Regions from separate parts of the Castellaniella daejeonensis genome, predicted to be linked through region 1. Evidence: predicted binding sites of a transcription regulator. Region 1 holds the regulator's gene; the other holds the start of a gene.

Region 1 (14,598 bases):
TTTCGACCAGGGGCTCGATGGCGTTGCAGTGCGGGCAGGTGTAGAAGAAGAATTCCAGCACCTCGACCTTGCCCGGAGTGTCGGACGGCTGGACCGGATCCAGCGTGTCGTAGGGCGCCGCCTGTGCGGGCGCCATGGCCAGCGCGGCCAGGCCCAGGACCAGGCCCGACAGCAGACGGGAAAACAGGGCGTTCTTCATGGGTGCTCCTTGGTACGTCGGTTCAGGGGCGTACGACCGTCGATTCGATCTTGTCGTCGCCCAGGCGGGTCCGGGCGCGATTCATTTCGTCGATGCCCTTGAAGGGGCCGACGCGCACGCGGTTGATGGGGGCGCCGTTGGATTCGCCGGTCTCGATGCGCACCGGCAGGCCCAGCAGGACGACCCGGGCCAGCATGGCCTGGGCTTCCTTTTCCGAGCGGAAGGCGCCGGTCTGCAGGTAATAGGTGGTTTGCGTGCCGGGCGCCGGCCGGGCTGCGGGCGGCGGGGGCGGAGGCGGCGGAATCGGCTGGCCCGTTTGCGCGGCGGCCTGGGTCTGGCCCGGCGCAGGTTTGGCGTCTGGCTTGTCGAGCCCGGCGATGATCTGGCCGATGGCGTCGGACAGGGGGTTTTCCGGCGGAGCGCCGGGTTCCGGCGCCGGAGCGGGCGGATTGATGGCGCTGCCGCCCTGCGAGGTCGAGCGGGTGCCGGCCGGACCGTCCTTGCCGTACAGGGCGATGTTCGGGTCCGGCGCATTCTTCACGTCCGGCAGCAGGGTGGTGGGGGCGTCGCGGCTGGCCTTGTCCTTGAAGGGCATGGGCGCCTTGGTGACGAACAGCGCCACGGCCACGGCCGCGGCCACGCCGAGCACCATGCCCAGGACCAGGCCGAACCAGGCGCCGCCGGACCGCGAGGATTTCTTGCGCGCAGCCATGGCGTTACATGCGCTCGGGGGCGCTGACCCCCAGGAGGCCCAGGCCGTTGGCGATCACCTGGGCGGTGGCGCGGGCCAGGCGCAGGCGGGCGGCGCCCAGCGCGGGGTCGTCCACCAGGATGCGTTCGGCGTTGTACCAGGCGTGGAAGTCGGCGGCGCAGTCGCGCAGCCAGAACGCCAGCTGGTGCGGGGCCAGTTCGCGGGCAGCCTGGGTCAGCACGCCGGGATATTCGGCCAGGCGCTTGAGCAGCGCGATTTCCGTGGGTGCCGTCAGCAGGGACGGATCGGCTGCGGCGCCCTGGCCGCTGGCGTCGTGCTGGCGCAGCAGCGAATGGATGCGGGCGTGCGCGTACTGGATGTAGTAGACCGGGTTTTCTTCGCTGTGCGACAGGGCCAGGTCGATGTCGAAGACGAATTCGGAATCGGCGCGACGCTGGGCCAGGAAGAAGCGCACCGCATCGCGCCCGACCCAGTCGATCAGGTCGCGCAGGGTGACGTAGCTGCCTGCGCGCTTGGAGATCTTGACCTCGGTGCCGTCGCGCATGACGCGCACCATCTTGTGCAGCACGTAGGCCGGGTAGTCGGCCGGGATGCCCAGGCCCAGGCCCTGCAGGCCGGCGCGCACGCGGGCGATGGTGCCGTGGTGGTCGGTGCCCTGGATGTTGATGGCATGGTGAAAGCCGCGTTCCCACTTGGCCACGTGGTAGGCCACGTCAGGCACGAAGTAGGTGTAACCGCCCTCGGACTTGCGCATGACGCGGTCCTTGTCGTCGCCAGTGCCCAGTTCGGTCGTGCGCAGCCACAGCGCGCCGTCCTGCTCGTAGGTGTGGCCGGCGTCTATCAGGGCCTGGACGGTGCGCTCGACGCGGCCACTGGTGTAGAGCGAGCTTTCCAGGTAGTAGTTGTCGAAGCGCAGGTCGAAGGCCTGCAGGTCCAGATCCTGCTCGCGGCGCAGATAGGCCACGGAGAAGCGCCGGATGGCGTCCAGGTCGTCGAGGTCGCCCGATGCCTGGACGGGCTCGCCGTCGCTGGCCTGGACGGTGGCGCGGGCCAGATAGTCGCGCGCGATGTCCTGGATGTATTCGCCCCGGTAGCCGTCGGCGGGGAAGGCCGGGTCGTCGGGCTCGATGCCGCGCGCCCGCGCCTGGACGCTGATCGCCAGGTTGTGGATCTGGTTGCCGGCGTCGTTGTAGTAGAACTCGCGCGAGACCTGGGCGCCCTGGGTGGCGAACAGGCGGCAGATGGAGTCGCCGAGGGCGGCCTGGCGGGCATGCCCCACGTGCAGCGGGCCGGTCGGGTTGGCGGAGACGAATTCCACCAGCACGCGCTCGTCGGTGGCGGGGCGGTGGCCGTAATGCTCGCCCTGGGCCTGGATGGCGTCCAGGACGGCCTGATGGGCGGCGGCCGACAGGCGGAAATTGATGAAGCCCGGTCCTGCGACTTCGGCCGAATCGATCAGGCCGGCTGCGTCCGGGTGGGCCAGGACGCCTTCCACGACGGCCTGGGCGAGTTCGCGCGGGTTGCGGCGAGCCGCGCGGGCAGCCTGCATGGCGACGTTGCTGGCCACGTCGCCGTGAGCGGCGATCTTGGGGCGTTCGAGGGTGACGTCCGGCACCTGGCCGGGTATCAGGGAGTCCAGGACGGAGCGGAGGATGGCGGTGAGCCGGGTGTGTTGCTCTGGTAGCATGGTGTCCGTATCTGAGGGTATCCCGAAATGATAGCCCGATTTCAGGGCCGCCGTGCCGGCGGCGCCATTCCGGGCAGGCCCAGCGCCGTCTCCAGCCAGGCGCCATAGGTGGCCATGTCCACGTGGCCGGCCACGGACGCCGGATCCCCGCCCGTGCCGTCCGCCCGGCGGATGAATGCCTCGACGATGCGCCGCTGTTCGTCGCCCAGGCGCGCGTCGGCGCCCTGGAGCCCGATCGTTCGCGCCGTGGCGTCCTGCAGCGCCCGGTCGCCCGGCGGCAGGCCGCGCAAGGCGGGGGTACGCTCGTCGTGCAGCAGCGGGCGCGACACCGTCCGGTCTGCCGGCGCCAGCTCTGCCAGGGGCACCAGGGCGGCCAGGGCCTGCCAGCGCATCCAGTTCAGGGCGACGTCCGACAGGTCGCCGTCGGGAATGGGCTGCATCCGCTCATCCAGCAGCAGGCCGCCGCCGATGTCGGCGTGGGCGCCAATGAAGGGCGCCTCGACCGTGTTGCCGGTGTCGCCGGCCGCCGAGACCAGGGGAAACAGTGCCCGCAGTTCGTGCAGCGCCACTGCGTGGGCCACCCAATGCCAGGCGCCGGCGATGCCCAGATCGAAACCGGCATTGGCGGCGCCCAGCAGCCCGAATTGCGCCACGGTATCGAACAGGCCCAGGAAGCGCAGGTCGACGCACAGGCCGATGCTGCCCCGCAACGGGTCGTCGTAGGAGAACCAGCCGTCGCGGGTGTGCCGTGCGATGCGGTTGGCGAAGTCGCGAGCCAGGGCCGCCCCGCGCGAATAGCCCAGGATGTCGATGGGCACCGGCGCGGCGGCGCCCTGGGCCCGGTCCAGGGCGTTCAGCAGGGACTGCCACTGATTCTGCAGGATCTGGCGGCTGCCGGCGGCGGTGATGGCGTCCCAGTCGGTGTAGTAGGCGTTGCCCGGTCCGGCGTGATAGTAGGCCGGGCCGTCTTCGTAGGATTGCGCGAGCTTCCAGACGTTGCCCTGGTTGCGCGGCCCGTAGCGCGTGCCGTCGAAGGCCAGCAGGATCAGGCCCAGGGGGTCGGCGTGGCGCAGGGGCTGCTGGGCGGCGTATCCCAGGGCCTGCTGGCCGGGCAGCGGCCCCAGGGGGTCGGGTTCCAGGTAATGGCCGCGTTCCGGCAGGAAGGTGCGAAAGACATTGTCGTGCCAGCCTGTCGCCGGGTCTTCGTCCTGGCCCGGCCGCCGCAGGGGCAGGTCCAGGTCGCCGCGCAGGCGGGTCGCGCGGCCCAGCGCATCGTAGCGGGCCGCCCAACGCACGGCGCGGTCCGCGTCGGTGGCCAGGACGGGAGCGCCCAGCAGGTCGGCGTGCAGGTAATACAGGCGGGTGCGGCCATCGGCTTCCGTGTGCAGCAGGCCGACGGGGACTTCGCCGGCGTACAGGTAGCGCTGGGTGATGCCGAAGGCCTGTGGGTGCCCCGGATGCGGGGCCGGCCGCCGCCAGATGGCCGCCAGGCGGTTGTCCAGGTAGTAGCGTTCGGTTTCCTGGCCATCCAGGATGGCGCGGATCCGCTGGCCCCGGGCATTGTGGGCGTAGCGGGCCAGGACCCGGCCGGCTTCCCGCACTTCGGCAGGCCTGCCCTGGGCCTGGTAGCGCACGCCGCGGCCGCCGACCGCCAGGGGCAGCCCGCCGGCATCGCGGGTGATCGGTGGCGTGAAGGGCTGGTCTCCGGGCAGGGACGGTGCTGGCGCGGGCCGGGGCGCGTCGTGCGGCGCAGCCGGCGTGCCGCCCCTGCGCGTGGCATCCGGTGCAAAGGTGTGCCGGTCGAGTCGGGCCGCCAGGCGGCCGTCCTCGCCCCAGGCCAGCCAGGTCCGGGTGGCCGCGTCCTGGATGCCGGCCAGCCGGTCCCGGTCGTCGTAGGCCAGGAGCAGGTGGTGCCAGTGGCTGGCGGGCGGCGAAGCCGCGGCCGCCGGGGGCGGCGAGCTTCCGGCGGCCGCGGGCATCGCGCCGGGCGTTTCTGCCGGACCGGGCGCCAGGAACGTGCTCAGGCGCACGACCCGGCCGCGTGCGTCGTGGCGCCTTCGCTCGCCCCACATGATGCGCGGCCCGTCGGACACGACCAGAGTTTCGGCCTGCCCGCCCGGCCCGGCGGCCGTGCGCAGCCACAGCCCGTTGCCGTAGCGGTAGCCGGCGAGGCCCGGGATGGATTCGATGACGGTATGGAGCGTGCCGTCGGCGGCTTCCCAGTCCAGGCGGTGCAGGCGGCCCGTTTCGGACCAGGCATAGCGCAGCGCCCCGCCTTCGGGCAGGTCGTGGCGCGCCAGGCGCCCCCGCTCGTCGTAGGCGAAGCGTTCCCGGTAGGCCACATCTCCGCCGGGACGGGGTCGATGGACGGCGCGCGCCGTCACCCGGCCGTGCGTATCGTGCTGCAGGTATTCGGTTTCCTCGGGGTGCGACAGGCGGATCGGCCGGTCGCCCCGCCAGCGCAGGCCGACCTCCAGCGTCGGCAGTCCGGGCGCCGCATGCAGCAGCCGCACGGGGCGGCCGATGGCATCGCGGCGGATGTCCGTGCGCCTGCCGCCGGCCCGTTCCTGGCCGGACAGCCGGCCCTGCGGATCATAGGCAAGCCGGGTCGTGCCCGTCAGCCGGCTGGACCAACGCACCAGCCGGCCTTCGGGGGCATAGTCCAGGCGCAGTCCGGGCCAGCCGCCGTGCGCCTCGGCCAGTGCCCGGATCCGGTCGTCCGGCGTGTGCCGGATGCGCAGCCCGCCGATGGCGGCCAGCCGGCCCCGGGCGTCGTGGTCGATGCCCAGGACGGTTTCCGGGCAGGCCGCGCAGGCAGACGTGCGCATCGAGCGTGGCACGAGCCTGCCGCCTTGCAGGGCATGGCGCACTTCCGCCCAGCCGTGGGCCGATGCCACCCGGGTCGGGCCACTGTCCGGCCGGCCGGGCGGATAGTGCAGTTGCAGGCGCCCGGTCGTTGTACCGGGAGGGCCCGGAATCGCCTGGATGACGCGGCCGCGCGTGTCGTAGATCCAGCTGCGCACGCGCGAGCGCCGGCCATCGGCCGCTTCGAGTGTGACACCGGTCAGGGCGGCGGGGTGCCCGGCCTGCCGTTCGGGCTCGTAGTGATAGCGGCGGCGCATGCCGTCCGGGCGCTGCACGGCGCGCAGCAGGATCGGGGCCGGACCGGGTGCATGCCCGGGGGAAACAGTGTCAGTGGACGATGCCGGCGCAGGCGCCGCGGCTTCTTCGGTACGGGCATGCTCGTAGCGGAAGACGCCCAGGGGGGTGTCCAGCGTGTGCAGGCGGGGGTTCGGCCCCGATGCATCGTAGCCGAGCCGCAGCGCGTGGTCGCCGCGCCGGATCGTCCGCATCAGGCCGTCCAGGGGGCCGCCGGTGTGGCGTTCGACGACGATGTCGGGCCGGCCGGGTGTGCCGATCGTTTGCAGCCGGCCCTGCGCGTCGAAGTCCAGCCGCCTGCCGCCGGGGCCCTGCCAGGTTGCGGCAGGCGGTTCCGGCGACAGGATGCGGCCATCGGCGTGCGAGGCGCCCTGGCCCCGGGCGCTGAAGCGCACGTTGCGGCCGTCGGGCAGTTCGAGCCGCCAGCCGCCGGGGTGCGCCCGCAACCGGATGTCGTATTCGCTGGTCCAGCCGGGGCCCAGGGGGCCGTCCGCCCCGGAGCCGGAGCGGTACAGGCGGACGAAGGACGGGTGTTCCGCCCGAAGCGGTTCGGGCAGGTCGGCTTCCCGCAGGAATTTCTCGCCGGTGGCCAGGTGCACGGGATTGGCGATGCCCGGATCGGGGGCGGGCTCGGCCGCCGGCCCGTGCGCGGACGCCGCGCCGCAGGGCACCCGCATCTGCGGCGCGGGACAGCTCAGGGTGGCGTGCGCGGGGGTGGGCGCCGGCCCGCAGGCGAGCGCCAGCGGCAGGCCGGCGAGCCAGGGCGGAAAGCGGCGTCGGACAAGGGTTTCGGGCATGGGGAACCTGCTGTCGGAGCGCCCATTGTGCTGCTTGGCAGGGGGTTGAAGTTCGGGTAGTGTATGGATGTGTCCATTGCAGGAAATCCACCATGCTCGTTTTGTTCCAATCGAAATCTGCGGCGGAAGTCCTGATGTTCGCCCAGCATGCCCGGCCCATCCTGGTGGCCGCCGGCAAGACCTTCGACACGCCCGGCCTGCCGGAACGCGGCGTCATCACCCGGGCGCAGCTGGACACGGCCATCGCGGGCATCGAAGCGCTGGTGGCCGCCGATCCCGGCCACGACGACGCCTCCGGCGATCACGACGACACGGTCGAGCACCCCATCGCCCAGCCGGTCGGCATGCGACGCCGGGCATGGCCGCTCTTGACCATGCTGCGGCTGGCCCGCGAAAAGGGCGAAGACGTCACCTGGGAACCCGCGCCGTCCTGGTAAATTCACGCATTTCGCACGGAGAAGCACCCATGCAGGGTCATGTAATCGTGATTTTCGATGCCCACCTCTCGCTGGAACTGCCTGTCGATGCCCCGGTAGACCCGGATCGCGCACGCGCCGCCCGCGAATGGTTCGAACAGACCTGGGAATCCCTGGGATGCGAGCCCTTGCGGGTCAGCGGCAAGGTGCTGCTGCTGGACAAGATCCTGGGGGTGGCCGATGCCCTGGGCTACAGCCGCCTGTCCGCGCAACCCGACCTGGCGAACGAATTCGCCGGCCATGCCGTCCAGGCGCTGGAAAAGCCGCGCGTGACGGTCGACCTGCCGGGTCTGGCCATCGTGTACTGATCGGCCGGCGCCATCTCCTGCGCAAGCAAAAACCCCGTCCTGTGGGACGGGGCTGAACGAGACGGGCGCTTGTGGTGCCGGATGAACCCCGGGATGCGGGGACGGCGCCTGCCCGATGGGCGCTGTGGTTCCTGATGGCGGGCGGCCCTTTTCGCAGGGCCGCCCCTGTGTTTCCTAGGCCGCGACCGATGCGTGCGGCCGGATGTCCCCGCCAGCTGCCGCGTGGCGGTTGACGGCGCTCAGGATCGCCAGGAAGGACGAGGTCACGATGTCCTCGTGGATGCCGACGCCGTAACCGCTGGGGGCGTCCTGGATGCGCATCTCGATGTAGGACGCCGCACGGGTATCGGTGCCGGTGCCGATGGCGTGTTCCTGGTAGTCCATCACGCGGGCCTCGATACCCAGCGCGTCCACAAAGGCCGAGATCGCGCCGTCGCCCTGGCCCGAAAGATGGCGGACCTGGCCGTCGATTTCCAACTCGACCTCGATCATGAACTGCTTCTGGCCGGTGGTCTTGGGGCTGCCGGTGATGCGGTGCCGGATCAGCTTCATCGGCGCTTCGCGGTCCAGGTATTCGCTGGAGAAGATCTCGAACACGTCCTTGGGCGTGACTTCGCGGCCCGTCTCGTCGGTGACGCGCTGGATGGCGCGGCTGAATTCGATCTGCAGGCGGCGCGGCAGGATCAGGCCGTGTTCCTGTTCGAGCAGGAAGGACACGCCGCCCTTGCCGGACTGGCTGTTGACGCGGATGACGGCGTCGTAGCTGCGGCCCAGGTCGGCCGGGTCGATGGGCAGGTACGGTACTTCCCACGGCGCGTCGGCCTGCTGCACCGCGAAGCCCTTCTTGATGGCATCCTGGTGCGAGCCGGAAAAAGCCGTGAAGACCAGGTCGCCGGCGTAGGGGTGGCGCGGGTGCACGGGCAACTGGTTGCAGTATTCCACGCAGCGGCGGACTTCGTCGATGTCGGAGAAATCCAGGCCCGGGTGGATGCCCTGGGTGTACAGGTTCAGCGCCAGGGTGACCAGGTCCACATTGCCGGTGCGCTCGCCGTTGCCGAACAGGCACCCTTCGATGCGGTCGGCCCCGGCCATGACGGCGAATTCGGCGGCGGCCACGGCCGTGCCCCGGTCGTTGTGGGGGTGAACGCTGAGGACGATCTTGTCGCGCTGGGCCAGATGGGTGTGCATCCATTCGATCTGGTCGGCGTACAGGTTCGGCGTGGTGGCCTCGATCGTGGCCGGCAGGTTCAGGATGATCTTGTCCTGGACGGTCGGCTGCCAGGTGTCGACCACGGCGTTGCAGACTTCCAGCGCGAAATCGGGCTCGGTCGTGCTGAAGACTTCCGGCGAATATTCGTAGCGCCAGTGGGTTTCGGGGTGCTTGGCGACTTCGGCCTTGACCATCCTGGTGCCTTCGACGGCGATGGCGCGGACCTCGTCGCGGCTCATGCGGAAGACGATCTTGCGGAAGGCCGGCGCGCACGCGTTGTACATGTGGACGATGGCGTGCCTTGCGCCTGCGCATGCCTCGACGGTGCGCTGGATCAGGTCTTCACGGGCCTGGGTCAGGGCGATGATGGTGACGTCATCGGGGATGCGGTTTTCGTCGACCAGCTTGCGCACGAAATCGAAATCGGTCTGGGATGCGGACGGGAAACCAACCTCGATTTCCTTGAAGCCGATCTTGATCAGTTGCTCGAAGAAGCGCAGCTTGCGCTCGACGCTCATGGGTTCGATCAGCGCCTGGTTGCCGTCGCGCAGGTCGGTGCTCATCCAGATCGGGGGGGTGGCGATGCGGCGGCTGGGCCAGGTGCGTTCGGCGAAGTCGCGTGCAAACGGGGCGAACGGGATGTATTTGTCGGCGGGGTTCTTGATCATGTCATTACCTGTCAGGGCGTGTGCGCCCGGATCGCGGACGCGGGAATGCGAGGGTGTGGCGAAACAGGCTGCCGAACTGCCACGCGGCGCTAGGCCCGGCAACCGATCGCTAGCAGCAGTAGGCCCGACAGGGAGAGGAGAGGCAACGGACGCGCGCAACCCGCAGCGGGGCGCTGCTGGGCATCGTGAAAAGAAGTGCGCGTGACGTTCATGTATGGAAGTCAAACATAATTCCGGCCGCTTGGCAAGCGCCGCATGCGCCGTCCCCTGGGTGGCTGGGCGCCGGAACCGCGCAGGCGCCCCGGAGTGCGGCGCCTGCGCAACGGCAAGCCGGGCGGACGGCGGTGCCGCCGTCCCGGCCTGCGCTCGTCGGCCTACTGCCGCTGGCGGGCGTTTTCCAGGATGGCGAGCTGTTCGGCCGCCCGGTGCAGGCGGCTGGCGCGGCCGGCGGAGAGCTCGTCCCGGGTGAGCAGCAGGTCGCCCACGCGCAGAGGTTCGTCACGGGTCTGCCAGGCCCACAGCAGGACATCGAGCGCGGCGCCGGACAGCTGGTCGGCCAGTTGCTGGAACGAGGCGGGATCCACGGGACGCAGGCGGGCTCGTGCCAGGATCGCGCGCACCGCCAGCCAGGTCAGGTAGGCCAGCAGCAGGGAGCCGAGCGTGACCAGCGCGCCCCAGAAGTATGGGTTGTAGCGCTGCAGCAGGGCGGTGGCTTCCGCCCCCACGATGCGGTTTCCGGCATAATCGATGCCGTTGCCGAAAGCCAGCAGGCGGTTCAGCGCGTCATACCAGAGCAGGACGACCACCACGACGAGGGCGGACGCAAGAATCTTGGACGTGGCCGTGAGCTTGAGCAGGATCTTGCGCAGCAGGGCATGATCCCGACGGCTGGAGGATTCGTTTCGTTCCGGTTTCATGGCCGTATTTTAGATTGAACATGCCTTAGATAGAACATGCGCGCGCAACCGTCCCTGGAACTGGGCCAGCATCAGCACCTGACGCTGACGCCACAGTTGCGCCAGGCGCTGGCCCTGCTGCAATGCTCGTCCCAAGAGCTGGAGCAGGAAATCGCCCAGGCACTGGCCGACAATCCGCTGCTCGAGACTGTCGATCCGGAACCGGAATCGGCGGCCCAGGCCGAGCGGCTGGACCGCCTGTGGTCGCAGTCCGCGCGCGCCGCCTTGCCCGACGACCTGCCCGAACCGGGCCAGCCTGCCAGCCTGATCGATCACCTGCTGCAGCAATTGCATGCGACCCGTGCCACGGAGCGCGACTGCTTCCTGGTGATTCGGCTGATGGGCGAACTCGACGAGCGTGGCTATCTGGAATTCGATCCGGCCGCGCTGTCCGCGGACCTGCCGCCGGAACTGGACGTCGAGGACGAGGAATGGACCACGGCGTTGCGCCTGCTGCAGTCCTTCGATCCCGCGGGGGTGGGCGCGCGCGATCTGCCCGAATGCCTGCGGCTGCAGTTGCGGGCGCGCGCCGGCGAATGGCCTGCGGACGTGCTGGCCTGTGCCCACCGCCTGACCGGCCATCTGGAAGACCTGGGTGCCGGACGATGGGGGCGCCTGTGCGAGGCGCTGGGCTGCGACCGCGCGATGCTGGACGCCGCCCACAGGGTCCTGCGGCGCCTGGATCCCCGGCCAGCGGGCGCCTGGCAGGCCGATCCCGTTCATTACATCGTGCCCGACGTGCTGTTCCATCGGGCGGCGGACGGCTGGCGGGTCAGCCTCAATCCTGCCATCGAGCCGCGCGTGCGCCTGAATCCTGAACTGGCGGACAGCCTGGCGGACCAGGATCTGTCTCCCGACCTGAGGGACCGGATGCGCCAGGCGCGCAGCCTGATCCACAACCTGGACCAGCGCCGGCAGACGATCCTGCGCGTGGCCGAATACATCGCGAAGCACCAGCAGGCGTTCCTGGAATCGGGCGTCGCGGCGCTGCGGCCGCTTACCCTGCGGGAAGTCGCGCAGGCGCTGGATCTTCACGAATCCACGATTTCGCGCGCCACGCGCCTCAAGTATGCGCAGACGCCCTGGGGCGTGCACGAGCTGAAATTCTTCTTCGGCACGGTGGTGCAGACCCGCTCCGGCGAGGATACCTCGGCGCTGGCGGTGCAGGCGCTGATGCGCGAGCTGCTGGCGTCGGAGCCGGCCGGCAAGCCCCTGTCCGACATGCGGCTGGCACAGATGCTGGCCGACCGGAACGTCGTGATCGCGCGGCGGACCGTGGCCAAGTACCGCGAAGCCATGGGCGTGCCGCCTGCCGGCGTGCGCAAGGTGCGCGGACCCGCGGGCGCCTAGGGTCGTGCGCCCGGTTCCGGTAAAACTCGGTATCATCTTGTTTTCATCCGCCCGTTTCCCCATGCGGAACCGCCCGCCCACCGCCGCTCCCCACCCCGCCGGCCCGCTGCTCCAGTATTGGCAGGCCGAGGCCGTGCGTCTGCGAGAGGCGCACTGGGGGCCACTGGAAGACCGCGCCGCCTGCCAGGCCGCCCTGCGCGCGCCCGCCGACCTGGGGGTCCGCATCCTGGCGCGGGCAGCCTGGCTGGCCGAACACGGCGAGCTGCACGACCGCCTGGTCCAATGGTCCGTCGGCGCCCGCTGGGCGCTGGCGGTGCTCTGGCTGTGCGCCTGCCTGGCGGGCATCGGCACGGCCGCCGCCGTCCTGGGCCAGAGCCAGGTCAACCTGGCATTGGCGCTGCTGGGACTGCTGGGGCTGCATGCGCTCACCTTCCTGATCTGGCTGGCCGGCTGGCTGCCGGGATTGCCCGATTCGACCGCCCTGTCGCGCCTGTGGCTCTGGCTGACCCGGCGCCTGGTCCGGGGGCCGGATGCCGCCCTCGCGGCCCAGGCATTCCTGTCCCTGCTCGGCCGTGCGCGGGCCTGGAAGACCGCGATCGGCCTGATCAGCCACGGAGCCTGGACGGCGGCTTTCCTGGGGGCCCTGGCCACGCTGCTCCTGCTGTTGAGCGCGCGCCACTATACGTTCCATTGGGAAACCACCCTGCTGTCGCCGGATGTGTTCGTCGGCATGACCCGGATACTGGGCAGCGTGCCCGGCCTGCTGGGCTTCGAGGCGCCCAGCGATGCCCTGATCGCCGCCAGCCTGGGCCCGCAGCCGCTGGCCGCCGGTGTCCAGGCCGAATGGTCCCTGTGGCTGATCGGATGCGTGCTCGTCTGGGGCCTGCTGCCGCGGCTGCTGGCATTGGCCGCCTGCATCCTGCACCTGCGCCGGCGCCTGGCCAGACTGACCGTGGACCCCGGCCTGCCGGGCTGGCTGGATTTGCGCGAGCGGCTGCTGCCCACGCACGCCAACCTGGGCATCGACCGCCCCGCGCCGGCGATCGACGGCGCAATCGGTCCCGCCGCCCCGGTGGCGGCTGCCGGCGGACGGGCCGCGGTGCTGGCCTACGAGCTGGGGCACGGCCTGGACTGGCCGCCGGCCCAGCTGCCGGACGACGTGGTGGATTTCGGCCGCTGCGACAGCCGGGAAGACCGCGCCCGCATCCGCGCGCTCCTGCGCACGCCGCCTGCGCACCTGCTTTTCGTCTGCGACGCGCGCCTGACGCCCGACCGCGGCGCCGCCGCCTGGCTGGACGAATTGCGCCGTTCCTGCCCCGATCTGCGCGCCCTGTGCCTGGGCGGCACGCCCGAACGCCTGCAGGCCTGGCAGGACGCCCTGTCGCACCAGGCCGTTCCCCGGATTTCCAGCCTGGACGGCTGGCTCGAACACATCGGAAGTGTCCCCCATGACTGACGCCCCGAAACCCATCGACCTGGCGGTCGTCGGCCACACCAATACCGGCAAGACCTCGCTGTTGCGCACGCTGCTGCGCGACGAATCCTTCGGCGAGGTCGCGGACCGGCCCGGCACCACCCGCCACGTCGAGAGCGCCCAGTTGCTGACCGAGACCGGCCAGGCCATTCTGGTGCTGCGCGACACGCCGGGCCTGGAAGACGCCATGGGCGTCCTGGACTACCTGGACCAGCTGTCTCCGCCTCAGGAAAGGCACGATGGGCCGGACCGCATCCGCAAGCTGCTCGACAGCCCCGAGGCCGCCGGCCGCTTCGAGCAGGAATGCCGGGTGCTGGCCACGGTGCTGGAAACCGACGCCGCGCTGTACGTCATCGATACCCGCGATCCCGTCCTGCCCAAGCATCGCGACGAACTGATGCTGCTGGCCGCTTGCGGCCGTCCCATCCTGCCGGTGCTGAACTTCACCCGCACGGCGCACGCGGACACGACCGCCTGGCGCGACGCGCTGGCCCGGCTGGGGCTGCATGCCACGGTGGATTTCGATACCGTGGCGCCCGCCCTGGATGGCGAAGGCCAGCTGCTGGAACGCCTGGCACTGATGCTGGACCAGCATGCGGCCGCCCTGCAGACCCTGCGCGTCGACCTGGGCCAGCAGCGCCTGCGCCGGCTGCAGGACGCCACGCGCCTGATCGCCGAACTGCTGGTGGATGCCGCCGCGCTGCGGTTGCCCTGTTCCCAGGATCCGACGGACATGGCCTCGATCACCCTGGGGCTGCGCAAGCGCACCCGCGACCGCGAACAGGACTGCGTGCACGCGCTGCTGAAGCGCTACCGCTTCAGCAAGGCGACCTTTCCCCATCACCCCCTGCCGCTGGAAGGCGAGCGCTGGGGCATGGACCTGTTCAATCCCCAGACCTTGCGGACTTTCGGCATCCAGGTCGGCAAGGGCATGGCCACCGGTGCCATGGCGGGGGCCACCATCGATGTGCTGACCGGGGGGCTGAGCCTGGGGGCCGCTGCGTTGCTGGGGGCTGCCATCGGCGGCGCCTGGCAGGGGGCCAGCCAGTGGGGCAAGCGCCTGGTGGGCCGGCTGGCGGGCAATACGGAAATGACCGTGGACGACCCTGTGCTGCACTTGCTGGGGTTACGCCAGCTGGCCCTGGTGCGGGCGCTGGAATGCCGGGGGCACGCGGCCATGCGGCCCATCGACGGCGACCTGCTGGCGCAGGTGGCGCCGCCCGAGCCGGATCCCGCCGAACCGGCGGCGGCCCCTTCGCCGGAGGACGAGGACGCGGTACCCGGGACCGGTCAGGAACCCGGCACGCCGCCCGAGCCGTTGCGCCGTCTGCCGCCCGACGTGCAGCGCATGCTGGACGAGGCGCGCGGCCATCCCGAATGGTCCATGATCGGCGAGGAGCCCGCGCCCGATGCCCGGCGCGAGGCGCTGGTCGGCGCCATGGCACAGGCGCTGTTCGCCGCGTTGTAGCCGGGGTCCCGGCGTCCGCTTCGATCGGGCGGGCGCCTGACATGAATGGCCGGCAGCCCGGCCTGCTACCAGCTGCCGGATGCGCCCCCGCCGCCGCCCCGGCCGCCGCCTCCGCCACCCGAGGATCCACCGCC
Region 2 (14,598 bases), on a different contig from region 1:
ACATGGTGGCACCGTCCGGCGAAGGCGCGGCCCGCTGCATGCGCCAGGCGCTGCAGGGTGTGAACACCCGCGTGGACTACATCAACACGCACGGCACCAGCACGCCGGTGGGCGACGTCAAGGAACTCGAGGCCATCCGCGAGGTCTTCGGCGACGACCAGCCCTGGATCGCCTCGACCAAGTCCCTGTCGGGCCACGCGCTGGGCGCGGCGGGCGTGAACGAGGCCGTCTACACCCTGCTGATGATGAAGCACGGCTTCGTTGCGGCATCGGCCAATATCGACACCCTGGATCCGGCGGCCGAAGGCATGAACGTGCTGCGCGAAACCTTGCCGCAGGCCCGCATCGAAACCGCGCTGTCGAACAGTTTCGGCTTTGGCGGCACCAACGCGACCTTGGTGTTCTCGCGCGCGGGGCTCTGATTCCGCCTGCCCTGGGCAGGCTCCTGCACCGCTCTCCGAATGGCCCGCCACGCATTTGCGCGGCGGGCCATTTCCATTTCAGCGATCTGTCGTTTCGGCGTGCCGGCTCAGTCCGCCTGCTTGCCGGGCGCGGCCGGGCCTGTGGCATGGCAGGGGCTGGCGGCGGGATTTCGAGACACCGGGGCCGCGTCCTCCGCCCGGATGGCCGAGGCGCGCACCAGCGCATTGCGGCCCGCGAGCCAGCCGGCCAGGGCTGTGCTCAGGCCGAGCCCGGCCAGCAGTGTGGTCGAGGACCGGAAATTGCCGGCCCAGTCGTGCAGAATCCCGATCAGCAGGGGTGCGCAGGCAGCCAGGATGTAGCCGGTGGTCTGCGACATGCTGGAAAGATGGGCGGCCACGTGCGCATCCCCGGAACGCAGCACGATCAGCATCACGGCCAGGGCGAATAGTCCTCCCTGACCGATGCCCTGTGCCACGGCCAGCGGCCAGATGGCCCAGCGCGGTCCCACGATCATGCCGATGAGGGCGAGGGCGGCCATTGCCGACAGCAGGACGGCGAGACCGCGCTGGTCCCGGCATCGTGCCGCCGCCATGGGCACCAGCAGGCAGGCGGCGACCTGCACCAGGATCGACAGCGAGGTCACCAGGCCGGCTTCGGTGCCGTCCAGGCCGCGGTCGCGCAGCATCGGCGCCATCCAGCCCAGCACGCAATAGGCCAGCGCCGACTGCAGTCCCATGAACAGGGTGACGGCCCAGGCCAGGCCGTCGCGGCGCAGGCCCCGGACCGGCAGGATGTGGCGCCCCGCTGTAGTCCGGCCGGATGTGCGCAGGGCGATCGGGGCCCAGGCCGCCATCGCGGCCACGCCCGGAATGGCCCAGAGCGCCAGGCCGAGATCCCAGCGGCCGCCCAGGGCCTGGGTGACCGGCAGCGTGACGGCGGCCGCCAGGGCCGCACCCCCGACGAGGCTCATGGTGTACAGGCCGGTCATCAGGGCCGCGCGATCGGGAAAATCCCGTTTCACCAGGCTGGGTAGAAGCACATTGCCCAGCGCGATGCCGGCGCCGGCCAGGCCGGTGCCCAGGAACAGGCCCGCGGTGCCCAGGATGCCGCGCAGGGCCGTGCCGGCAGCGATCAGCGCCAGCACCAGCAGCAGGGTGCGCTCGATGCCGGTGCGCTGGGCCAGGCGGGGCGCAAAGGGGGCGAACAGCCCCATGCACAGCACGGGCAGGGTGGTCAGGTAGCCGGCCTGGGCGCCGCTCAGTCCCAACGCCTGGGTCAGTTCGGGCAGCAGGATGGCCGTACTGGGAAAGAGCGGGCGCAGGTTCGCCGCCAGCAGCAACAGGCTGGCCGCCGTCAGCCAGGCGGCTGTGCGGGAAGCGGGGGCCTTCATGCGGAACGGCGCCGCGTATCCGGCAGGAAGAAGGCCGCCAGGCCCAGCAGGGGCAGGAAGGCGCACAGGTGGTAGACGAAGGCGATGCTGGTGGCGTCGGCCAGCCGGCCGAGCGCGGCGGCGCCGATTCCGCCCATGCCGAAGGCCAGGCCGAAGAACAGGCCCGAGACCGTACCGGTCTTGCCGGGCATGAGTTCCTGTGCATAGACGACGATCGCCGGGAAGGCCGAGGCGATCATGAACCCGGCGCAGAACACAAGGATCAGGGTCCAGTGCAGGTTTGCATAGGGCAGGGCCAGCGAGAACGGCGCCGTGCCCAGGATCGAAGCCCAGATGACGCGCTTGCGGCCGATGCGGTCGCCGATGGGGCCGCCCGCCAGCGTTCCGGCAGCCGCGCCTGCCAGGAACACGAACAGGGCATACTGCGCCTGCTGGATGTCCAGGCCGAAGCGGTCGATCAGGAAAAAGGTGAAGTAGCTGTTCAACCCCGCCAGGTAGAAGTATTTGCTGAAGATGAGCAGCAGCAGGATGAACACGGCGCCGCGCACCTGCCGGGCCGAGAGGCCGTTGTCCGTCTTGCGCAGGGACGAGCGACCGCGCACGCCGGTCAGGTTGGCGGCGTACCAGCGGCTGACGCCCAGCAGGATGCAGATGCCGGCCAGCGCGGCCAGCGATACCCAGGCGACGCTGCCCTGGCCGTGCGGCACGATCAGCAGGGCGGCCAGCAGGGGGCCGATCGAGGAACCGATATTGCCGCCCACCTGGAAGATCGACTGGGCCAGGCCGTGCCGGCCGGCCGAGGCCATGCGCGCCACCCGCGAGGATTCCGGATGGAAGACCGAGGATCCCGCACCCACCAGCGTGGCGGCCAGCACCACCAGGGGAAAGCTCCAGGCCTGCGACAGCAGCAGAAGACCGCAGAATGTGAAGCCCATGCCGATCGGCAGGGAATAGGGCATCGGCCGGCGATCCGTGAGGCGGCCCACCACTGGCTGCAGCAGCGAGGACGAGAACTGGAAGGCCAGCGTGATGATGCCGACCTGGGCGAAACTGAGGTCGAAGCGGCCCTGCAGCACCGGGTAGATCGCCAGCAGCACCGACTGCATCATGTCGTTGAGCAGGTGGGTGATGCTGATGGCGCCCAGGACGGGGAAGGCGACGCCGGGGTCGGACTGGGAGGCGGTAGTCGGCGCCGTGGCAAGCGTGTTTTTCATCGTGGGGGTGTTCCGGGATGCAAGTGTCCCGTCGAGGACGGGCAAGGACACCCAAGGCATTGTACGCCGGTCCCGGCCATGCGCCTGCCGCATGATCCCTATTACGCGCGCGACGTCCGCCCGCCGTACGTCCGCAGTACGATCGCGGCTCGGGTTCTTCGATTCATGTGCCAGGCATTCCACCATGTTCTTGCAGATTCTTGATTCGTCCGGCGTCGCGTTCGGCCGCATGCTGCTGCGCGGAATCGGCCAGGTCTATCTTCTGCCCAGCGCCTGGGCCGGGTTGCTCCTGCTGGGTGCCGCCGCCTGGCAATCCTGGACGCTGGCGGGGGCCTGCCTGCTGGGCGCATCGGCCGGAACCGCATGGGGGTTGTCCGCGGGCGATGTCCCCGGCAGCCGGGCGGGACTGCACGGCTACAACGGCGCACTGACCGGGCTGGGCGTCATGGCCGTGCTGCCGCCAGGACTGCTTGCCTGGTCGCTGGTGGTGCCGCTGGCCTGCCTGTCCGCGTGGATGGCCCATGCGTGGCGGCGCCGATGCGGCCTGCCGCCTTATACGGCGCCGTTCGTCCTGGTGACCTGGCTGCTGATGGCGGTTGCTATCAGCCTGGGCCTGGCCCGGGAAGCGGCAGTTGCGGCTGATGTCGCCGGTGCCGGCTGGATCGGCGCGGTGCAGGGCCTGCTGCGCGGGATCGGTCAGGTGATGTTCCTGGATGATCTCGGGGCGGGCGCGTTGTGCTGGCTGGGACTGGCGTTGGGGTCACCCCGGGCGGCGCTGTCCGCCGGCCTGGCGTCCGCCCTGTGCCTGCTGGTGGCCGGGCTGGCCGGCTTTCCGGCCGATGCGGCTGCGCTGGGTCTGTACGGCTTCAATGCCGTGCTGGCGGCCGAGGCGCTGCGGGCAGTGCGCCCGGGCCGCTGGCTTTGGCCCTGCGCCGCTGTGTTGCTCAGTCTGGGTCTGATGCGCGGCTTCCAGCTGCTCGGGCTGCCGTCCCTGACGGCGCCCTTCCTGTTGGCGACCTGGGTGGTGCGCCAGGCCGCCTTGCACCGGCCGCATCAGGCCCGCGCAGCCTGATCGATGGCCTGATCCATGCCCGGGGCGGCTGTTTCGGGGGCCGGCCGGGCTTCCAGCGAGGCGAGGAAGCGCCAGACGAACAGCAGCGTGATCAGCAGCAGGCCCGGATAGCCCAGCCCGGCCAGGATGTAGGGAATGGTCGGGTCACCCAGGGCAACGGCGTCCAGGTTGAAGCTGAGCAGGCCCAGGGTGATGAATGCGCCGAAGATCCACATGCCCGCCAGCCACAGCCCGGCTTCGGTGCCGTGCAGCGTGCGGTGCCAGCGGCCCGGGTCGGCCGGCCGGAAGGTTTTCCTGGGCTGCGGTGCCCCGCGGGCGCGCAGTCCGAGCGTCAGCAGGTCATAGACCAGCAGGCCCGCGCCTGCGAGGAACACCAGGCCGAAGACCGGCACCAGGACTTTGTAGAACTGCATGGCCGGAAAGACCTGGCCGCCGAACCAGCTCAGCCCCATGGAGCGGTACAGGAACACCTGGATCGTGCCGCCGATCGCGAAGGCAAAGGCGATGCCCAGCATGCCCGCGAAAACCAGCCAGAACGCGATCCGCCCGAGCCGCTGATCGAAATCCTTCACGCCGCGCAGCAGGGGAATCGCATAGTACGCCGACGCGATGCCCAGCATGCCGAAGGTGCCGAACAGCGCCAGGTGGGCATGGCTGGGCGTGACCCAGGTGCCGTGCGACCAGACGTTGGTGAGCGCGAATGTCATGGTGAAGCCCAGGATGCCCGCCCCGACCTGCTCCAGGACCACCGAGCCCAGGATGAAATAGAAGGCCGGCGCGTTTTCCAGCGGGCGGCGGTCCTGGTGCGCGTCCAGGTAGATGTGCCAGAAGCAGAACACCAGGGGCAGCGGTTCCAGGGCGCTGAACAGCGATCCCCAGAATTGCCAGAATTCCGGCGTGCCGATCCAGAAATAGTGGTGGGCGTTGCCGATCAGGCCCGACAGCCACACCATCGCGACCCCCCAGAACACGGCATAGCCCACCGCCTTGACGTCGGCCTTGAACATCAGCACCAGCAGGAAACCGACCAGGCTGATGTGGATGACTTCCCATACGCCTTCCACCCAGTAGTGCACCACGTACCAGCGGAAGTATTCCTGCAGGTCCAGGCGTTCGACGAAGAATACGCCGAACAGCCAGACGAAGGTCAGGGCGCTCACGCCGATCGCCAGCCCCCAGTGGATCTCGTTCCACTCGCGGCGTGCCGGGAATGTGCGCAGCACCACCCAGGCCAGGATGGCAAAGCCGACGAAGATGACGATGTCGGCGGCGCGCCCGGCCTCCAGGTATTCCAGTCCTTCCTGGAGCCAGGGCTGCCCCAGCCACCAGCCGGCCACGCCGCGCGCCGCCAGCGATTGGGTGGCGATGTTCCATAGCGTGACGGCCAGCAGGGCCCAGAACAGGAAGCGGATCAGCCCCGGTGCGGCCAGTTCGCGGCGCGACAGCAGCGGCCCGACGAACAGGATGGTGCCGATGAAGCCCGACAGGATCCAGAGAATGCCGAGGTTGGTGTGCTCGGCGCGCAGGACGTTGAAGTTGAGGATGCCCGAAAGCAGGCGCGGGTCCACGTGCTGCACGGCGATCAGCAGGCCGAACAGGACCTGGAAGCCGAACAGCACCAGCATCAGCAGGAAGAAGCGCAGGCTCAGGCGCTGCGTCTGGTAGTCGATCTTGATCATGTTGGCTTCCTTTTCACAGGCTGTTCAGGTAGGCCACGATGGCCTTCATGTCGGCCTCGTCGATCAGCGCGTCGTAGGATGGCATGACATGCGGCGGGTAGCCCGCGACGATCTGCGCATCGGGCTGGCGGATCGAGCGGGCCAGGTAGGCTTCGTCCGCCGTGACCGTGGTGCCGTCGGCCAGCTGGACCTCGTGACCGGCAAGTTGGCCCCAGCCCGGGCCCACCGTGCGTTTCTGGTCGGTGGCGTGGCAGGCCACGCAGCCCAGGTCGGACACCAGTTGCCGGCCTCGCGCCACGAGATCCTGGGGCTGCGCCCCGGCTGAAGACGGGGCAGGCGAAGAGGCCGCGGCGGCGGTCTGGCCGGCTGCCGCGCCGTTGCCGGCCATGGGCGCCTTCGGGGCCCATGAGGCGGGAACCCGACGGTTCGCGTGCGGTTTCGGCGGCCAGCCTTCGGTGTGCATGGAAGAGGTGTATTTGAGGAAAGCGATCAGCGCCGCGACCTCGTGGGCGTTCAATGGCAGGTTGGGCATCAGGGAATGCTGGCCTGCGCGCTGTTCCAGGCGCTCGGCCGCGCCGGGGTAGCGCTGCAGGTAGGCCTGCAGGTCGTCGGTGCCGGCGTCTTCGCGGATCGCCGGATTCTGCAGCTGGACGCGCACGGCCGCGGATGTGGGCCAGCCGCCCGCCGAGGGCAGGAAGGCGGCCAGCCAGGCGGGGCCGGCCTCGGCGTGGATGCGGGTCAGGTCGGGGCCGAAATAGGCGCCGTTGCCGACGATGGTATGGCAGCCCATGCAGTTGTAGGCCTGGAAGACGCGTTTGCCTTCCACCGCGCTGGCACCGCCGTACTGGATGTCATCGGGCACGACCTGATTGCGGGAAGGCAGGAAGGACCAGGCGGACAGCAGCAGGAAGATCGCCAGCATCAGTGCCAGCACGGCCAGGGCCGAGCGGCGTTTTGCCGTTTCGCGGCAATCGGTTCCGTTCAGGCAGCTCATGACCTGTCCTCCTGTGCCAGGGCGTCCCGGCCAGTTGCCGGGCGAGCCTGTTCGTCGTGCAGGAACAGGGTGCGCAGGCTGCCCAGGAACGTGTAGAACACGTAGACCGCCAGGACATAGCCCACGGCGATGTACAGCCACCACATGGCATGGGATTCGGGCCAGTATTCGAAATCTCGCCAATAGGGCCAGGACAGCAGTACGCTGACCAGGCCGGCCAGGGCCGACAGCACCCCGTCGATGATGCGTTGCGTCATGTCCGTCTTCCCTCCGGGTTGTGGATGACGAGAACAGTCTAGGAGTGGGGGTGGGCCGGCCACTCGAAGCCATCAACCGGGATGAGGGATATGGTTGGTGCGCAATCGATCCGGAAAACATCAAACGATGGTTTTGATTGCTGCGGTGCGGGATGACATGTGATCTTGTCGTGATTCGGCAATCAACCGGATGGTTCGGTATTATTCCTATTAATCAGTATATTATTTGATTATTTTAATAATTTACTTTAGATAAATTCGCTAAGAAATAGTGATCAGGGGAAAAGGGGTTTTCGAGCTCTGAATTCCGTTTTCTGGCTGAATGCCTTAACTTGCATCAAGTTGGCGCCGAAATAGGGATTTCCCCAAAACATGCAGGAACCGAGCCATCGGTGCGCGGCATGCATGCGCAGGCGGGGCTATCAGCTTCCTTAAAGCTTGAAGCTTCATAATGGAATGTTGTCCTTGGTTTTCAAAAGGCTGGAAGTTTCTTGCCCATATCGGAACAACACTCCCCGAATCCGGCCCCGCCGGATCATCCCTTGCCGCCGCTGGCGCAGACACAGACCGGCGGCCTGCCCGTGGCACCCGACCTGGGGCTCAGCCTGGCCCAGGTACGCATGCCGCGCAGCCTGACCCGATTCGACGCCCGCCTGATCCGGTTGATCGGCGTGTCGGTGCTGCTGGGGCTGGCTGCGGCCTGCGTGGCCTGGCTGCTGATGAAGCTGATCGGGCTGATCACGAACCTCAGTTTCTACGGCACCTGGTCGACTGCGTTCAGCTCCCCGGCCGGCGCAGTCCCGCACCTGGGTGCCTGGGTGATCGGCGTGCCGGTCATCGGCGGCCTGATCGCGGGCGGCATGGCGCGCTGGGGGTCGAAGGCAATCCGGGGCCACGGCATTCCCGAGGCCATGGAACAGGTCCTGCTCAACGAGTCGCGCATTCCCACCCGCATCACGCTGCTCAAGCCGCTGTCCTCTGCGGTCGTGATCGGCACGGGGGGGCCTTTCGGCGCCGAAGGGCCGATCATCGCCACGGGCGGTGCGCTGGGCTCCCTGATCGGCCAGCTGATGAAGGTGACGGCCAGCGAGCGCAAGGTGCTGCTGGCTGCCGGGGCAGCGGCGGGCATGGCGGCCGTGTTCGCCGCACCGGTGTCGGCCGTGGCGCTCGCGGTGGAGTTGCTGCTGTTCGAGCTGCGCGGCCGGTCCCTGATCCCGGTGGCGCTGGCCTGCGTCACCGCGACCGGCGCGCGCGACCTGCTGATGGGCACGACGCCGGTTTTCCTCATGGATCCGGTGTCCACGCCGGGCGGCGCCGCGCTGGCGTCCTATGTGCTGATCGGGGCGGCCATCGGCGTGCTCGGCGTCTGGGTGACGCGGGTCGTCTATGCCATCGAGGACGGCTTCGAGCGCCTGCCGATCCACTGGATGTGGTGGCCCGCACTGGGGGCCGTGGTGGTGGGGCTGGTGGGCTGGCTGGCGCCGCCGACGCTGGGCGTGGGCTATGTGAACATCGAGGACATCCTCAACGGGCGTCTGGCCATGGGTGCGCTGGCCTGGCTGTGCCTGATGAAGTTCATCTCGTGGTCGATCTGCCTGGGCAGCGGGACGTCCGGCGGCACGCTGGCGCCCATGTTCACCATCGGCGGGGCGCTGGGCGCCATGACCGGCCTGTTGCTGGGCCAGGCACTGCCGTGGCTGGGCATCGATCCGCGCATTGCCGCCCTGGTCGGCATGGCGGCGCTGTTCGCCAGCGCCTCGCGGGCCCTGTTCACGACCGTCGTCTTCGCCTTCGAGACGACCGGCCAGCCGGCGGGGCTGCTGCCGCTGCTGGGCGCCTGCACGGCGGCCTACCTGGTGTCGGCGATGATGATGCGCAACACCATCATGACGGAAAAGATCGCCCGCCGGGGCGTGCGCGTGCCTTCGGAATACAAGGCCGATTACCTGGAGCGCATCCTGGTCGGCGATGCCTGCCAGCACGAAGTGACAACCCTGGGCGCCGACCGGACCATCGGCGAAGTGCGCGCCTGGATCGCGAGCGCCGCGCCCGAATCCCAGCACCAGGGTTATCCCATCCTGGATTCGGCGGGCCGGGTGCTCGGGGTGCTGACGCGCAGGACGTTCTTCGACGCGCACTGGCCCGAGCAGGCCCGGCTGGGCGACCTGATCCAGCGGCCTGCCGTGGTGGTGACGCCGGCTCATACCTTGCGCCAGGCGGCCGACCATATGGCGATGGAAAACGTCGGCCGGCTGCTGGTGGTCGATCCCGCCGATCCGACCCGCATGCTGGGCATGCTGACCCGGGGCGACGTGATCTCGGCGCATAGCCGCCGGCTGCGTGAAGGCGCCCGCATGCGCCGCCAGATCGACCTGCGCGCATGGCGCAGGGCCAGGGCGTGGCGCCGCCGCCGCGGCTAGGCTGGCGCGCACCACCTTCGCGTCGATGAAACGCGGGCGTTACGCCACGAGGCCTTCAGGGAGCCTATTCGATATTCTGCGCCTGTTCGCGCATCTGCTCGATCAGGAGCTTCAGGTCGATGGCGGCCTGGGTGACGGACAGGGCGGCGGCCTTGGAGCCCAGGGTGTTGGCCTCGCGGTTCATTTCCTGGAACAGGAAGTCCAGGCGCTTGCCGCTGCCGCCGCGCGCCGAGGATGCATGCGTGCCGGACAGGATTTCGCGCAGTTCCTGCAGATGCGAGCGCAGCCGGGTGAGTTCCTCGGCCACGTCCACGCGCAGTCCGAACAGGCTGGCTTCCTGGGCGATGCGGGCGCTCAGTTCGGCCCCGCTGATGGCTGCGAAGCCTTCGGGGCTGGCGGCCTCCAGGGCCTCGCGCAGGCGTTGGGCGATGCGGTCCTGGTGCTGCTGCACCAGGGCCGGCAGCTCGGCGTCCACACGCACGACGATGGCGTCGATCTCGTCGGCCATGGCCAGCATGGCCTGTGCCAGCCTTGAGCCTTCGCGCAGGCGTGCGGCACCGAATTCTTCCAGCGCGCGAGCGCAGGCCTGTTCGCACAGGGGCAGCCAGGTTTCGGCATCCAGACCGCCTCGCAGCACGCCTTCGCGCGGCAGTTCGGCCAGGGCGGGCGCGGGCAGATCGGGAATGAAGTTGCGGGCCCATTGCAGTTGCTCGGCCAGTGCGCGCACGGCCTCGGCGTCCAGGGGGCGCAGGGTGTCGCGCTCGATGGCGGCATAGGACAGCTTGATCTCGACCTTGCCCCGCAGGATGTCGCGTCCCACCAGTTCGCGCAGGCGCGATTCAGCGAAACGCAGGTCTTCCGGAATCCGCAGGCTCAGATCCAGGTAGCGGTTGTTGACGCTGCGGATTTCCGCGCTGATCGATCCGGCGTCGGAGTCCAGGCGGGCGGAGCCAAAGGCGGTCATGCTGCGGATCATGGGGCGGTCTCGTCGGCGTTTATCTACAATGGGGCCTTATTGTAGTCCGGCCTCACCGGCCTTCCCGGCAGGAATTTTCCCCATGATGACCCCTTTCTCCCACGACTCCACTCCCGTGCGGCCGTCCGGCCGCAGGCCGGACGAACTGCGCCGCATCGAACTGCTGACCGGTTATACGCGTCACGCCGAAGGCTCGGTACTGGCCTGCATGGGCGACACCCGCGTGCTGTGCAACGCCAGCGTGCTGGACAAGGTGCCGCCCTTCCTGAAAGGGCAGGGCCAGGGGTGGGTCACGGCCGAATACGGCATGCTGCCGCGCGCCACGCATACACGGGGCGACCGCGAGGCGGCTCGCGGCAAGCAGAGCGGCCGGACCCAGGAAATCCAGCGCCTGATCGGCCGCAGCCTGCGTGCGGTGTTCGATCTGAAGGCATTGGGCGAACGCACGCTGCACCTGGATTGCGACGTGCTGCAGGCGGACGGTGGCACCCGCTGCGCCAGCATCACCGGCGCCTGGCTGGCGGCGGCACTGGCCGTGCGCGGCCTGATGGCCGGGGGCCGGCTGGCGGCCGATCCGCTACGCGGCCAGGTGGCTGCCGTGTCGGTGGGTATCGTGGACGGCCGGCCGATCCTGGATCTGGACTATCCCGAGGACTCCGCCTGCGATACCGACATGAACGTGGTCATGACCGGCGCGGGGGATTTCGTCGAGGTGCAGGGCACGGGCGAGGGCGGCAGCTTCCGCCGCGACGAACTGAACCGCCTGCTCGACCTGGCGGCCGCCGGCATCCAGGAATTGGTCCGCGCCCAGGCGCGCGCGCTGGAGTCGGCATGATGCGCCGCGTCGTGCTGGCTTCGGGCAATCCGGGCAAATTAAAGGAATTTTCCGCCAGCCTGTCGGCGGCCGGCATCGAGATGGTGCCGCAAAGCGCGCTGGGGGTGCCCGAGGCCGACGAGCCTTTCCATACGTTCGTGGAAAACGCCCTGGCCAAGGCGCGCCATGCCAGCCGCGCCACGGGCCTGCCTGCGCTGGCCGATGATTCGGGTCTGTGCGTCCATGCCCTGGGTGGCGCGCCGGGGGTGTATTCGGCGCGCTACGCTCAGGCGCCGGACGGCACACGCTCGGATGCGGCCAACAATGCCAGGCTGGTGGCCGAGATGGCCGGCCGGGCCGACCGGCGCGGCAGCTACGTCGCCGTCCTGGTCTATGTCCGCAGCGCCGACGATCCGCGTCCGATCGTGGTCGAGGGTTCCTGGGACGGCGAAGTCCTGGATGCGCCACGGGGCAGCAACGGCTTTGGCTACGACCCCTATTTCTATCTGCCCGAACTGGGCATGACAGCCGCCGAGCTGCCCCTGGAGCAGAAAAACATTCTCAGCCACAGGGCGCGCGCGCTGCGCGGGCTGCTGCAGGCCCTGCGCAGCGAATTCGGCCAGGATGCGGGCCTGACTCAGGAGAATCGATGAAGCGTCTGGTTCCTGTGCCAACGCCCGGGCGCGAGGACGACGGGCGGCCCGGCGTGCGCGGCAAGCCCGGCCTGGTGGCGCTGCCGCCGCTGTCGCTGTACGTGCACGTGCCCTGGTGCGTGCACAAGTGTCCCTATTGCGACTTCAATTCGCATGAGCGCTCCGGCGAGCTGCCGGAAGAGGCCTACCTGCAGGCCCTGCAGGCCGACCTGGAGCAGGCCGTACCCGACGTCTGGGGCCGTCAGGTTTCGACGGTGTTCTTCGGCGGCGGCACGCCCAGCCTGCTGTCGGCCGAGGCGATCGACCGGATCATCGGCCTGTTCCGCGCCTACCTGAACCTGCCTCCCGACGTGGAGATCACCCTGGAGGCCAATCCGGGCACGGCCGAGGCGGCCCGCTTCCAGGGCTATGCCCAGGCCGGCGTGAACCGGATCTCGCTGGGCATCCAGAGCTTCGACGATGACAAGCTGCGCCGCCTGGGACGCATCCACGACGCGGCCCAGGCGCGTGCGGCCATCGAAATGGCCCAGCGCGCCGTGGACCGGGTCAACCTGGACCTGATGTTCGCGCTGCCCGAACAGACCCTGGGAGAGTGCGAGCGTGACGTGCGCGAGGCGCTGGCTTTCGGCACGGGCCATCTGTCGCTGTACCACCTGACCCTGGAACCCAATACGGTCTTCGCCAAGTATCCGCCCAGGGTGCCGGACGATGAACTGAGCGCGGCCATGCAGGATCGCGTGGCGGAACTGGCCCAGGCGGCGGGTTTCGATCGCTACGAGGTCTCGGCCTATGCCCGGCCCAACCAGGCCTGCCAGCACAACCTGAACTACTGGCGCTTTGGCGACTACCTGGGGATCGGTCCGGGGGCGCATTCCAAGATCTCTTTCCAGGACCGCATCACGCGCCAGGCGCGGGCGCGCATGCCCGATGCCTGGATGCGGCTGGCAACCGAAGGCGCCGGCAAGCACGTGGTCGAGCACCGCGAGCTGAGCCACGACGACCTGAGCTTCGAATTCATGCTCAATGCACTGCGCCTGCGCGAAGGCGTGGAGGGCGGACTGTTCATCGAACGCACCGGCCTGTCGCTCATGGCCATTCTGCCGGCCATCCACCGCGCGGTGGACCGCGGTCTGCTCGAACCCGGCCTGGATCGCATCCGCGCCACGCCCCGGGGCTGGAGCTTCCTGAACGAGCTGCAGATGGAGTTCCTGGCCTGACCGCCTCATGGCGGATCCGAACCGGCATGTTCATGCGCCGATTCGGACACGGTTCGATCTGCATGCACTAAAAAGGTGCGCTCGTTGCACCAATCGCACTAGAATATGCACTTTAATGGTGCGTCCATGCGCCGCCGTGGCGGAAAATGGGCGCCATTCCCCGGTTTTTGCCCCGGGATGGCGGCCTGAAAAGTTGGCACGGACATTGCTATTGAAGCCAACGAAGCCTCGAGCTTTCCCCTTTGACGATATGACTTGGCGCAGGAGCTTTTATGTCCACCCCTGAAAACGTTGTGCAGATGATCGCCGAACGCGAAGTGGCGTTCGTGGATTGCCGCTTTACCGATACCCTGGGTCGGGAGCACCACCTGACCATTCCCGCCAGCCAGATGGACGAGGACCGGATGGAATCGGGCGTTGCCTTCGACGGATCGTCGTTGCCTGGCTGGAAGGGCATCGAGGCGTCCGACATGATCCTGATTCCTGACGCCGGGACCGCCCGCCTGGATCCTTTCCGTGAAGAAACCACGCTGATCCTGACCTGCGACGTGGTCGAGCCGTCGGACCTGAAGGGCTACGACCGCGACCCCCGCTCCCTGGCCCGCCGCGCCGAAGCCTACCTGAAGTCCAGCGGCCTGGGCGATACCGCCTATTTCGGCCCGGAACCCGAATTCTTCGTGTTCGACGGCGTGTGCTGGAACGCGGACATGAGCGGCAGCTTCGTCAAGATCTCGTCCGACGAAGGCGTCTGGTCCAACGCCAATGAGGCCAACGGCAACAACCTGGGCTACCGTCCGGGCATCAAGGGCGGCTACGTGCCCGTGCCGCCGATCGATTCCTTTGCCGACATGCGTTCGGAAATGTGCCTGCTGATGGAACAGATGGGCGTGCCCGTCGAAGTCCATCACCACGAGGTCGCCAATTGCGGCCAGATGGAAATCGGCACCCGCTTTTCCACGCTGCTGCAGCGCGCCGACTGGACCCAGATCATGAAATATGTGATCCGCAACGTGGCCCACGTCTACGGCAAGACCGCGACTTTCATGCCCAAGCCCGTCGTGGGCGACAATGGCTCGGGCATGCACGTGCACCAGTCCATCTGGAAGGACGGCCAGAACCTGTTCGCCGGCAACGGCTATGGCGGCCTGTCCGAATTCGCCCTGTATTACATCGGCGGCATCATCCATCATGCCCGCGCCCTGAACGCCATCACCAATCCGGGCACGAATTCCTACAAGCGCCTGGTGCCGCACTACGAAGCGCCGGTCAAGCTCGCGTATTCCGCGCGCAACCGTTCGGCCTCGATCCGCATTCCCTATGTCAGCAACCCCAAGGCACGCCGCGTCGAGGCGCGCTTCCCGGATCCGCTGGCCAATCCGTACCTGGCTTTCTCCGCCCTGATGATGGCGGGCCTGGATGGCGTCCAGAACAAGATCCACCCGGGCGACCCGGCCGACAAGAACCTGTACGACCTGCCGCCGGAAGAAGA

The links. Region 1 encodes sigma-54, which starts transcription at its own class of promoters, with help from an activator protein. Its sites were predicted from a motif close to TGGCANGNAANCTGCTTT; they were not measured.
Region 2: the regulator sigma-54 is predicted to act here: its motif matches at 13,304-13,321, upstream of glnA (type I glutamate--ammonia ligase).

What each region holds. Positions count from the first base shown of each region.
Region 1 is NZ_BAAAFN010000015.1:93,539-108,136, forward strand. Features, by position in the region: gene ABD022_RS10195 (thiol:disulfide interchange protein DsbA/DsbL) at 1-199, opposite strand, end outside; gene ABD022_RS10200 (SPOR domain-containing protein) at 222-911, opposite strand; gene argS (arginine--tRNA ligase) at 916-2,598, opposite strand; gene ABD022_RS10210 (DUF6531 domain-containing protein) at 2,640-6,554, opposite strand; gene ABD022_RS10215 (DUF1840 domain-containing protein) at 6,647-6,991, shown strand; gene ABD022_RS10220 (hypothetical protein) at 7,021-7,338, shown strand; gene leuA (2-isopropylmalate synthase) at 7,513-9,216, opposite strand; gene ABD022_RS10230 (hypothetical protein) at 9,591-10,133, opposite strand; gene rpoN (RNA polymerase factor sigma-54) at 10,170-11,522, shown strand; gene ABD022_RS10240 (DUF2868 domain-containing protein) at 11,584-12,978, shown strand; gene ABD022_RS10245 (GTPase/DUF3482 domain-containing protein) at 12,971-14,464, shown strand; gene ABD022_RS10250 (TPM domain-containing protein) at 14,530-14,598, opposite strand, start outside.
Region 2 is NZ_BAAAFN010000011.1:14,859-29,456, forward strand. Features, by position in the region: gene fabB (beta-ketoacyl-ACP synthase I) at 1-422, shown strand, start outside; gene ABD022_RS07230 (CynX/NimT family MFS transporter) at 530-1,813, opposite strand; gene ABD022_RS07235 (MFS transporter) at 1,810-3,027, opposite strand; gene ABD022_RS07240 (urea transporter) at 3,212-4,099, shown strand; gene ABD022_RS07245 (cbb3-type cytochrome c oxidase subunit I) at 4,081-5,778, opposite strand; gene ABD022_RS07250 (c-type cytochrome) at 5,792-6,772, opposite strand; gene ABD022_RS07255 (hypothetical protein) at 6,769-7,029, opposite strand; gene ABD022_RS07260 (chloride channel protein) at 7,572-9,449, shown strand; gene ABD022_RS07265 (YicC/YloC family endoribonuclease) at 9,514-10,425, opposite strand; gene rph (ribonuclease PH) at 10,511-11,260, shown strand; gene rdgB (RdgB/HAM1 family non-canonical purine NTP pyrophosphatase) at 11,260-11,892, shown strand; gene hemW (radical SAM family heme chaperone HemW) at 11,889-13,109, shown strand; gene glnA (type I glutamate--ammonia ligase) at 13,382-14,598, shown strand, end outside.